Regions from separate parts of the Trichocoleus desertorum AS-A10 genome, predicted to be linked through region 1. Evidence: predicted binding sites of a transcription regulator. Region 1 holds the regulator's gene; each other region holds the start of a gene.
The links. Region 1 encodes NtcA, which controls nitrogen genes in cyanobacteria. Its sites were predicted from a motif close to TTTGTANNNNNNNNTACAAA; they were not measured.
Positions count from the first base shown of each region.

Region 1 (3,279 bases):
AGCGGCTGGCGATATTGCTTCAACTGCTCAGCAAAGCTCAAAATTGCCGTGACGCTAGGACCATTCGCAGCGATCTGTACTCCTTCCGTGAGTACTCCCGCGCCTCTGGCTCGAAACTCCGTGGCGGCTAGCAGCAGTTCGATCCGCTTTTGAATGTCGGCTTCAGTTAGGGTAGATGGATCAACTGAAGCGGCAGCAATGACATCACCAGACAGAAATGCCACTTGGTTGAACGTAGCGCTCGCCACCACCTGAACGCTCTTTTCTCCTAGGACATAGTTACCCGCTGAGAGAATTCTAATGACGTAATCGCGACCATCTTCAATTTGGTCAACCAGTTGTTCTACTTCCGGTCTGGTGATTTGAATAATCTGTTCGCTGACTTGACCAGCACCAGGACGGGTCAACTTGATAGCGTTACGATTTGCTTCTCGCAGTAATTGGTCTACTGCTTGCTGAGCGCCCGTGGGAGAAACGATCCGCACGACGCCTGCTGACAACACTTGTCCTCGGAAGAGAGCGACGTTGCCTTGGCGTAGGGTTTCATACTGCGCTTGATAGTACTGGTAGTACCGCTGCAAGGTTTGGACAGCTTTCTCTAGATTGGCCTGTTGAACCTCTAAATCTTTAGTTTCTTTAATCAAGTTTTGGCGCTCGTTATCCAGTCGGTCGATCTCGGAGCGGAGTCCCGTTGCTTGCTGAGAAACAGTGCTTAGTTGCGTTTGAGTTCGGTTTAGTTCTGCTTCGGTGCGGTCTTTGGCATCTTCAATCCGATCCTTTTCTGCTTCCGCGCGGCTCAGTTGGCTCTGAGTTTGATCGAGCTGAGCTTCGGTGCGGGCTCTTTCAGTCTCGACTCGGCCTAGCTGGGTTTGGGTACGATTTAGCTGTGCTTCTGTCGTCGCTTGCTTGGCGATCGCGGCCTTAAGAAACAAATTAATTCGATCCAGCCGTTGTTGAGCCGAAACTTGCTCGGCGCGGGCTTGGGTCAGCTCTTGCTCAACTTGATTTTTTTGAACTCTCGTCTTTGCTAAATCTTCTCGCGCTCTAGAGAGGTTTTTCTGAATTTTGCCCAATTCAAAAACGCCAGTCCGGAGTTGATCACTCACAGCAAACAAAATGGCGAGTGTAGAAGCGGAAATGATGCCACCCGTGACAATCGTCACCAAGACTGCGGTTTTGCGGGGACGCAAGTTAAACAAGCTGAGGCGAGCCTTGCCTACGCGCGTACCGATGCGATCGCCCACCGTTGCGATCACACCCCCCAACACCAAGATTGCCACAATTAAGATGTACCCGCTGGTCATCTACCCTCAGGAAGCCATTTGGCTCACACCCAACTCAGATACAGCCTATCTCATGCCCTGGAAGTTTTGTGTGCCATCACACCTGTAGGACGACAACAAGCAGACCCAGATAGCAAAAGTTGCTGCCTTGCCTCAGCGTCAGGAGAGCATCACGGCTCTCTTTGTTTCCTCGCAGGAGTGCCATGAAGCACCTTCCTCGGCCAGAGAGCTGTATTCAAGTCGCTGTAAGCGCTTGTTATTACTAGAGGTTAACCATAGCAGATCAACTGAACTGTTGACTGAGAGCGACGGGATTATGAACCGTAATTTTTTTCTTATGGATGGAAATCATCTTCTCCTGTCGCAGATCTCCAAGTAGGCGCGTGACTGTGACGCGGGTGGAACCAATCGCTTCTGCGATCGCCTGATGCGACAATTTCAAGTCAATTGTGATCCCGTCAGGGCCAGGAACGCCGAAGTCACGACAGAGGATGAGCAAGAAGCTGACCAAGCGTGATCCCATATCCCGGTGGGCTAAGGTTTCGATCATCATCTCAGTTTGCAAGATGCGCGAAGACAACCCTTGCAACATCAGCATCGACAGCTCTGGGTTATCCTTGAGAGCTTTTTCCACTTGTTCAATGGGCACCGACAGTAATTCCGCCGGAGTAAAAGCAACTGCGTGATAAAAGCGATCGGAACGATTGCCCGTAATCAGCGAGAGAACCCCAAAAACACTATTTTCTCGCAGCAAAGCTACGGTGATTTCTTCGCCCGCTTCATAAACGCGAGACAGTTTGACCGCACCTCGGACCAAAAAGTAGACACGCTCCGCTGGATCACCGGGGAAGAAAATCGTCTTGCCTCGATCAAACGTTTCGATCACGGGAGGAAATGCTCCGCCTCCCAGTTGACGAAACACAGATGCTAACGGCCTATCCTGCGTCATTACCATATCCTTTTACCTTTTCGATGCCCTTCTCCAACCTTCATGGGCCGCTCGTCTGGAGATGAACCTTACGAAGGTGAGCCAACTGTAAGCAATTGATGACTTTAGAACACTTAAACTTACTCTAGAGTCATTTTTTGTTCTATTTGATACACAATCTGCCAGCGATCGCCAATGGCTGAAGAATTTAACTGCTGTTTCGAGGACCACAAACGAACGGATCTTGGCTGTCAGCGGCCTATTTAGACCCTATCTTACTCCCCCTAAAGACAGATATCTCGTGATAGGACTCAAGGCAGCGTATCACCCTACCAGCAACAGTCGATGTCAATATCTTTAAGCCCCCATCTTTGAGTATTCTCGTAATTGCCCTTAACGAAGAGATTGCCATGCTGGATCTGACCGGAAAAAATGCCTTAGTCACAGGCATTGCTAACAATCGCTCAATTGCTTGGGGAATTGCCCAACAACTCCATAAAGCGGGTGCCAACCTAGGGATTACCTATCTGCCCGATGAGCGGGGCAAGATGGAAAAAAAAGTAGCAGAATTGGTTGAACCGCTACAACCCAGCTTGTTTGTGCCTTGCAATGTGCAAGATGATGCTCAGATTCAGTCCACCTTTGAGACTGTGAAGGAGAAGTGGGGCAAGCTAGATATCTTGGTTCACTGTCTGGCCTTTGCCAACAAAGATGACTTATCTGGCCACTTTAGCAACACCTCGCGGCCAGGATTTACCACAGCCTTAGACATCAGCACTTATTCCTTAATTCAGCTCAGTGGTGCCGCTAAACCCCTGATGACAGAAGGCGGCAGCATTGTCACTCTGACTTATTTGGGCGGGGTGCGTGTGGTGCCCAACTATAACGTTATGGGCATTGCCAAAGCGGGCTTAGAAATGAGCGTTAAATACTTGGCGGCAGAACTAGGCCCCCACAATATTCGAGTCAATGGCATTTCTGCGGGCCCAATTAGAACTCTCGCCTCCTCTGCGGTTGGGGGAATTCTGGACATGATTCATCATGTGGAAGAAGTGGCACCCCTGCGGC
Region 1 is NZ_JAMPKN010000001.1:371,928-375,206, forward strand. Features, by position in the region: gene NDA01_RS01670 (DUF3084 family protein) at 1-1,304, opposite strand, end outside; gene ntcA (global nitrogen regulator NtcA) at 1,567-2,232, opposite strand; gene fabI (enoyl-ACP reductase FabI) at 2,583-3,279, shown strand, end outside.

Region 2 (3,279 bases), on a different contig from region 1:
CGCCCCCCACTCTCAGGAATTACGACAAATCCGCTTCAAAAACTTCCGGCGAGAACTGCACTACTTATGCTTGGGGCAAGATTTGGGTCGTGATGCCGCAGCAGTGGTGTTTCATACGGCGGACCTGAAAACTGCGGTGGCTCAATATGGCGATCGCGTCTACCGCTACCTTCACATGGATGCGGGCCACTTGGGGCAAAAGCTTAACCTGGCTGGCATCCATCTGGGTTTGGGTGTCAGCGGCATTGGTGGCTTCTTTGATAATCAGGTGAATGAAGTGTTAGGCATTCCGGTAGATGAAGCCGTGCTCTATATCACCACCCTGGGTCGCCCCCGCTAGCTGTTGGCGAGTCTGTTTGTCTTCTCTAGTCTGAATGTCCACAAGCGTCTTCATACTGGTAAGTTTCAATGCGGACAGCACAGCGATCGTACTGCCAACGAGTTAGTCTGAGTGAGTCTGCTTGGGGGCTAATCACGACCACAGAAGCATAGTCAGGCCCAACCCCAAAGGTTTTGGTTACAGAGTGACTCGGATTAGATTTAGCAGTTGTTTGCACTGTCACTAAACCAACTTTCGAGGGACTATTGAGCGCGATCGCTACATCCTTTTGCTCGCCCGATTGCAGCTCCAATCCTTTCGGCTGAGCTTGATTGATCGTCACTTGGACAGGCTCAGGCATGAGATTCACCAGTCTCACTGTAGGTTCAGGACGACTCAGCTTGTCATTCAGCACTAGCCCTTGGAGTACCTGGCCTTTCTGAAATAGAGCTACGGTATAAAACTGCTCAGCTTCTAAATTGAAGCTCTGTTTTGGCTGAGACTCTGGCTGAGACGAGACGGAATTGAGAGAGAGGGCGTACTTTCCTGCAGGAATGCGTTGGGATGGAATGATTTGCTCTAGAGAGTAAGAGGCATGAATCGGTTGCTGGTTTAAGTGCAACGTCTTTACGGTGGGTTTAGCATCCAGTAGCCAGTAGTTCACGTAAGCCAAGTTCTCGGCTTTAGAGGGCATCGCTAGTCCCACCCCAGTCGCGAGAACTGATAGCAGCATCCAGCCTTGATGATGAAGTGGCATTGCTGATTCTCCTAACCCTTGATGCTAAACAACTGCTGATGAACGACGCGCTAAAAAATCAAAGCAATTTCGTGTCAGTCTCTATGCGCTTTACCCTCAACGGCGCGAACTAATAACGCACTGATTTTTGCTAAAAATTGCCTGATTCAAGGACAATTTCGCTGATTTCTCAACAAGGGAATGTAGTGAAGGGTACAAATAATACGGATGAGTGAAGCTATGGTACGGCTGAAGTCGTCAAGTGAGGCGTGAGCGGGATGGTGAGGCAAAACCACACCTGGTTATTGGCTGGATTGGTTCTAGGCATTTGGAGTTCCAACTCTCCCGCTTGGGCAAAAGAGTATCTGCTTAAATCCACCCCGGAAACTGTAATTTGGGGACGTTTGTATGGCAAGACGGCTAAGCCTGCTCTACGTATTCGATCCAGAGACACTGTAACGATTGAGACCGTCTCTCACGAAGGCATTTTAGAAGACCAGTCCCGGGATGGTACTGCCGCTGGAGCGATCGAGTTTTTGACTCAGAAAGGAGTGCCCGAAAAAGAGATCCTGCAAGATCAACTAACTATCCGAGCGAACGTCCCTCATGATGGCAAAGGGCCTCATGTCGTGACTGGGCCTATTTACGTCGAAGGAGCCATGCCCGGAGATGTCTTGCAAATTGAAACTCTCAAGATTGAGCACCGTGCCTCCTATGGGTTTGTGAGTAGCCGTAAGGGTAAAGGTGCACTACCAGGAGAATATCCTGTCGGGGACAAGGTCGCTGATAGCAAATACATCAAAATCGTGACTGATCCTCAAGCTGTTCAGGCGATTCTGAGAACGCGCAAAGGACAGACTGCTTCTCCGCTCCAGTACGCCAACTTCAAGCGAGACGGAATTACTGGATTAGGAATCCTGAAACCTGACACGCCTGGTTCGCCTTCCTATGAGATTCCCTTAAAACCATTCATGGGGCTGATTGGTGTTGCGCCTGAAAATGATGCTGAAACCGTAAACTCTGTGCCTCCAGGCCGTTATGGGGGAAATATTGACCTGAATTTAATCACGGCGGGAACTACGCTATATCTCCCTGTGCAAGTTCCTGGTGCCCTTATGTATACTGGCGATCCTCACTGTGCTCAAGGAGATGGAGAGGTCGCTTTAACCGCGATCGAGTGTTCTCTAAAGCCAACATTTCGGATTACCCTGCGCAAAGATCTTGCAGCTAAAAAAACATTTACCGCACCGTTCCTAGAAACTCCGATCGCCTTTGTTCCGATTGGGCTGAATCAAGATTTGGATGAGGCGATGAAGGATGCAGTGCGTAAAAGCCTGACTTTTATCACAGAAGTTACACCCCTCAATGGGCAAGAAGCTCTACAACTGAGTAGTGCCGCAGTAGATTTTGAGGTCACTCAAGTTGTGGATATCGTCAAGGGAATTCATGGAGTGATCATGAAAGATCTGATCAAGGTGAATCGAATTAAATAACCCGCAGAGTCGCACCCCACGCTCCAGGGCCTAAATAGGAGCAAACAACTAACAGCAAACATTAAATCTGTTTTGAATATCCCAGCCCAGTCACTTTGGATATTCAAAGCAGATTTATTTTGACTGATACCTAAGAGTCTCACTTCAACTACCCGAACTTCAGCCTCCAGAACTATCTCTGAAAAGCCGGGCGACTTTAGATCAGGCTATCGCTAGATGTATGAAGGGCATCTTCTAACAAATGCTACTGATATACGACTGGCCTGGAACGGAGGAATAATTTGGATCTTGAGACAGTATTGGAATATACGTCTGATGCAGTTACCGAACTAGATAAAGACTGGAACTATACCTGCGTTAACTATAGTGCGGAACTTCTGCTGCGACGTAAACGAGCCGAGTTGTTGGGTCGCTCTCTATGGGAGGTTTTTCCCGAACTGCTCAATACACCAGCAGAAGCAGAACTAAGACGCGCCATCACAGGTTCTATTGCTGTCAAATTTGAGTTGTTTCTTCCAGGGTTGTATGCGTGGCACGAAGTGCGGGCTGTCCCCACTGAACAGGGGTTAATCCTATTCAGCCGCGACATCTCAGATCGCATTCGTGTGCTCCGAGAAGAAGCAGTACGGGCGGAAATTCGGAATATGCTCGAATATGCCCCCGTACCTATCTGCATTATGCGAGGGCAAGAGCATCGAATTGAGATCCATAATCGTAGCTTCCAGCAGCTA
Region 2 is NZ_JAMPKN010000002.1:584,222-587,500, reverse strand. Features, by position in the region: gene NDA01_RS06450 (SagB/ThcOx family dehydrogenase) at 1-340, shown strand, start outside; gene NDA01_RS06445 (hypothetical protein) at 366-1,076, opposite strand; gene NDA01_RS06440 (acetamidase/formamidase family protein) at 1,334-2,548, shown strand; gene NDA01_RS06435 (PAS domain-containing protein) at 2,830-3,279, shown strand, end outside.
Region 2: a site for NtcA is predicted at 1,256-1,275, ahead of NDA01_RS06440 (acetamidase/formamidase family protein). Genes of this name have one in related genera too.

Region 3 (3,279 bases), on a different contig from region 1:
GGTTGATCGATTCTTCGTGGGAAACATAGCGATCGCGATAGCTATTGATGTACAGCTTCAGCGCTTTTAGCTCTACCACGCGCTGATCAGGTACATAGGTAATGTGAATCGTAGCGAAATCAGGATATCCCGAAAACGGACACTTGCAGGTAAATTCTGGCAAGGTGATGCTGACATCATAACGTCGTCCCAGCCGAGGATTGGGAAAAGTGATCAGTTGTCCTTCAGCGATTTGCCGTTCTCCGTACTTCACCTGAGACACAGATTCAGCGATCGCATCAGGCTCAAATACCATATTTGGAGAGGCTGGAGAGTGATTCATAGTCATGCAAAGACAAACGTTGACGAATGGATGGATCTGAGTTTGCGGGCTGAATTTGCAGATTTGTAGCGAATTCCTTGACGAATCGCTGTTAGATTGCTCTAATTTCATCTATTCTGGGGCATAGATCAATCGACTAATTGACCGATGCTGCCCTGTAGGATTTCAGCTCAACCCTATGACATCCCATCTCAATACTAAGCCACCAATGCGCAACGTTACGGCCTCTAGTTACACTGGGCAAGCTACAGCTAATGGTTATGCTCCCTCGGTGCCTATTTCGGTATACCGCGAGTTGGCTGCCGAGCTGCAAGCCACCCGCGCCATGCTCGATTCCCTCAACAATCAGAATCAAAATTTAGCTAAGCAAAATCAACAACTACGGACAGAAGTTGACAAAGTTGTTCAGTCCGCTTTGCAGTTACAAAAGGTAGCGGGTTCCCAGCAACCTCTCAGCCGCAGTGTTGTGGCTGAAGTAGCGTATGCAAGACCCGATATTGTGGTTGAGCCGAGTTATTTCACCCCTGAACCTGCTCGATCCATGCCCCGGAGTTTTAATCCTCGGCCAGAGCCAGCCGAACCGACGGTGGTTTCAGAAAAGCTATTTACTGAGCAAGCAGAAACACGGCCTCGTCGCAGTCCCCAAGGAGAGCAATCACCTGAGTTAGGTGGTTTTTGGTTAGCAGCAGTCATCTTTCTGATTGTTGTCTCAGCATTTGGGGCAGGCTTCTTGATTGTGCGTCCTTTTTTACCTAGCCGTTAAATAGATGGTGGTAGGCAGCTATGTATTGCAGCCGATTCAATTCGCCTCAGTGATAAATAGGTCTGACTAATTCTCTAGTTAGACGATAAAATTTGTTGACCACGTCAAGTCTTATAAAGTACAGCCAAGTACTGCGATTGCCCGCTCAAAGAAATGTATTTTTTGCTACAAAAGTCTGGGTTTGAGCGGTGATAGAAAGTGTCATGCTGGTTAATTGGTAGAAAAACGGTCTGAGGAGTTAAGCACTTGAAAAAAGTTGAAGCTATTATTCGGCCCTTTAAGCTGGACGAAGTCAAAATTGCTTTAGTGAATGCTGGCATTGTTGGCATGACTGTCTCTGAAGTCCGAGGCTTTGGACGCCAGAAGGGGCAAACTGAGCGCTATCGCGGTTCCGAGTACACGGTTGAGTTTTTGCAAAAGCTCAAAGTGGAAATTGTGATTGAGGACGACCAGGTTGACATGGTGGTCGAGAAGATCATCACCGCTGCTCGGACGGGTGAAATTGGGGACGGCAAAATCTTTATTTCGCCAGTGGAACAAATCATCCGCATTCGGACTGGGGAAAAGAACCTCGAAGCAATCTGAGCAGGGCTGGCAATCGGCTTCCTCAGGGCATTAAAGTTTAAGGTTCACCTACTGAGGTGAGCCTTATTTTTGTCTCTTCCTCTTCTCTAACACTTGGAAACAGCCTATCGCTCTTGGCAACTCAGTCTGCTTTCAGCGATCGCAGTTGTGGAATTAAAGCTGCGATGGCTTGACCGCGATGGCTCAGCGATCGCTTCACCTCTGGGGTCATTTGCGCAAAGGTGAGGTGCTTTTCTGGCACGTAGAACACCGGATCATAGCCAAATCCACCCGTACCACGAGGGGCATGCAGAATTTCTCCCCGACAAAGTCCTTCTGATTGCAGGGCGATCGAACCATCTGGGCGGGCGACGACGACGACACAGACAAACTGAGCTTGGCGATTGAGTTCACTGCCGAGTTCAATCAGCAACCGCTCTATTCGCTCTGAGTCGGTTTTGCCATAGCGGGCGGAGTAAACGCCGGGTGCACCTTCTAGAGCTTCTACTTCTAAACCGGAGTCATCCGCGATCGCCCATTCTCCCGTAGCTTGAGCAATTTGCGCTGCTTTCAGAGAAGCGTTGGCGAGAAAGGTGTCCCCAGTTTCTTCCACGTCGAGTTCGGCTGGTTTAAGCTGCAAATCCCAATTGGAACCAGCCAGATATTCTTGCATTTCCCGCAGCTTGCCAGGATTGCCAGTAGCAACAATCAGGGGTCTCATGATAATAAGTCAGGCAGAAACAACAATTCTCCCCTTCCCTAATAGGGAAGGGGTTGGGGGTTAGGTCATTAAAAGGAGTTGGCCCAGTTCTTAGCCCAAGCAAGAGTTTCATGAACTTGGGTGAGGGTTGCGGCTTCGCAGTAGAGGCGGAGCACAGGTTCGGTGCCGCTAAAGCGAATCATGAGCCACCGCTGATCAGGTAAGCGAAATTTGTAGCCGTCGGCAGTATTGCAATCAATCACGGCTTGTCCGGCAATTTCAGTCAAGGGATGATTTTGTAGCTGCTCTAGCAACTGTGATCGCACAGCCATACTCGCCAAGGGCAGATCAATGCGATCGTAAGCAGAGATGAAGTTAGTTTTTTCCTGTAACTGGCGGTAAAAATCTGCCAAATCCAACCCAGACTGAGCGATCGCCTCTAGAACGTACAGAGCAGAGAGGAGGGCATCTCGTTCGGGGATGTGATGTCCATAGCCGATACCACCCGATTCTTCGCCGCCCAGCAACACTTGTGCTTCCATCATGCGGTCGGCAATGTATTTGTAGCCCACCGCTGTTTCAAATACAGGTAGGTTGTACAGAGCCGCTACTTTGGGGATGAGGTCGGAGCCGCTGACTGTTTTGACGATTTCACCTTTGAAGCCCCGACGAGCAGTCAGATGATCAATCAAAATCGGAATCAGCACTTGAGAGCTAAGGAAGTTGCCTTGGCCATCAACCGCAGCAATGCGATCGCTATCTCCATCAAAAACCAATCCAACCGCCAGATTGGAATTAGCAGCTCGGTGGGTTTTGATTTGTTGAAAAAGCTTGTCGAGGTAGCGAGGTAATGGTTCGGGTGCGCCGCCTTCAAAGAGTGGATCGCGATCGCTGTTGAGTTCGTGAATCGGCATGCCTAAAATCTGGGCC
Region 3 is NZ_JAMPKN010000002.1:20,645-23,923, forward strand. Features, by position in the region: gene queF (preQ(1) synthase) at 1-322, opposite strand, end outside; gene NDA01_RS03925 (hypothetical protein) at 501-1,085, shown strand; gene NDA01_RS03930 (P-II family nitrogen regulator) at 1,332-1,670, shown strand; gene rdgB (RdgB/HAM1 family non-canonical purine NTP pyrophosphatase) at 1,792-2,370, opposite strand; gene NDA01_RS03940 (phosphoglucomutase/phosphomannomutase family protein) at 2,439-3,279, opposite strand, start outside.
Region 3: a site for NtcA is predicted at 1,238-1,257, ahead of NDA01_RS03930 (P-II family nitrogen regulator). Genes of this name have one in related genera too.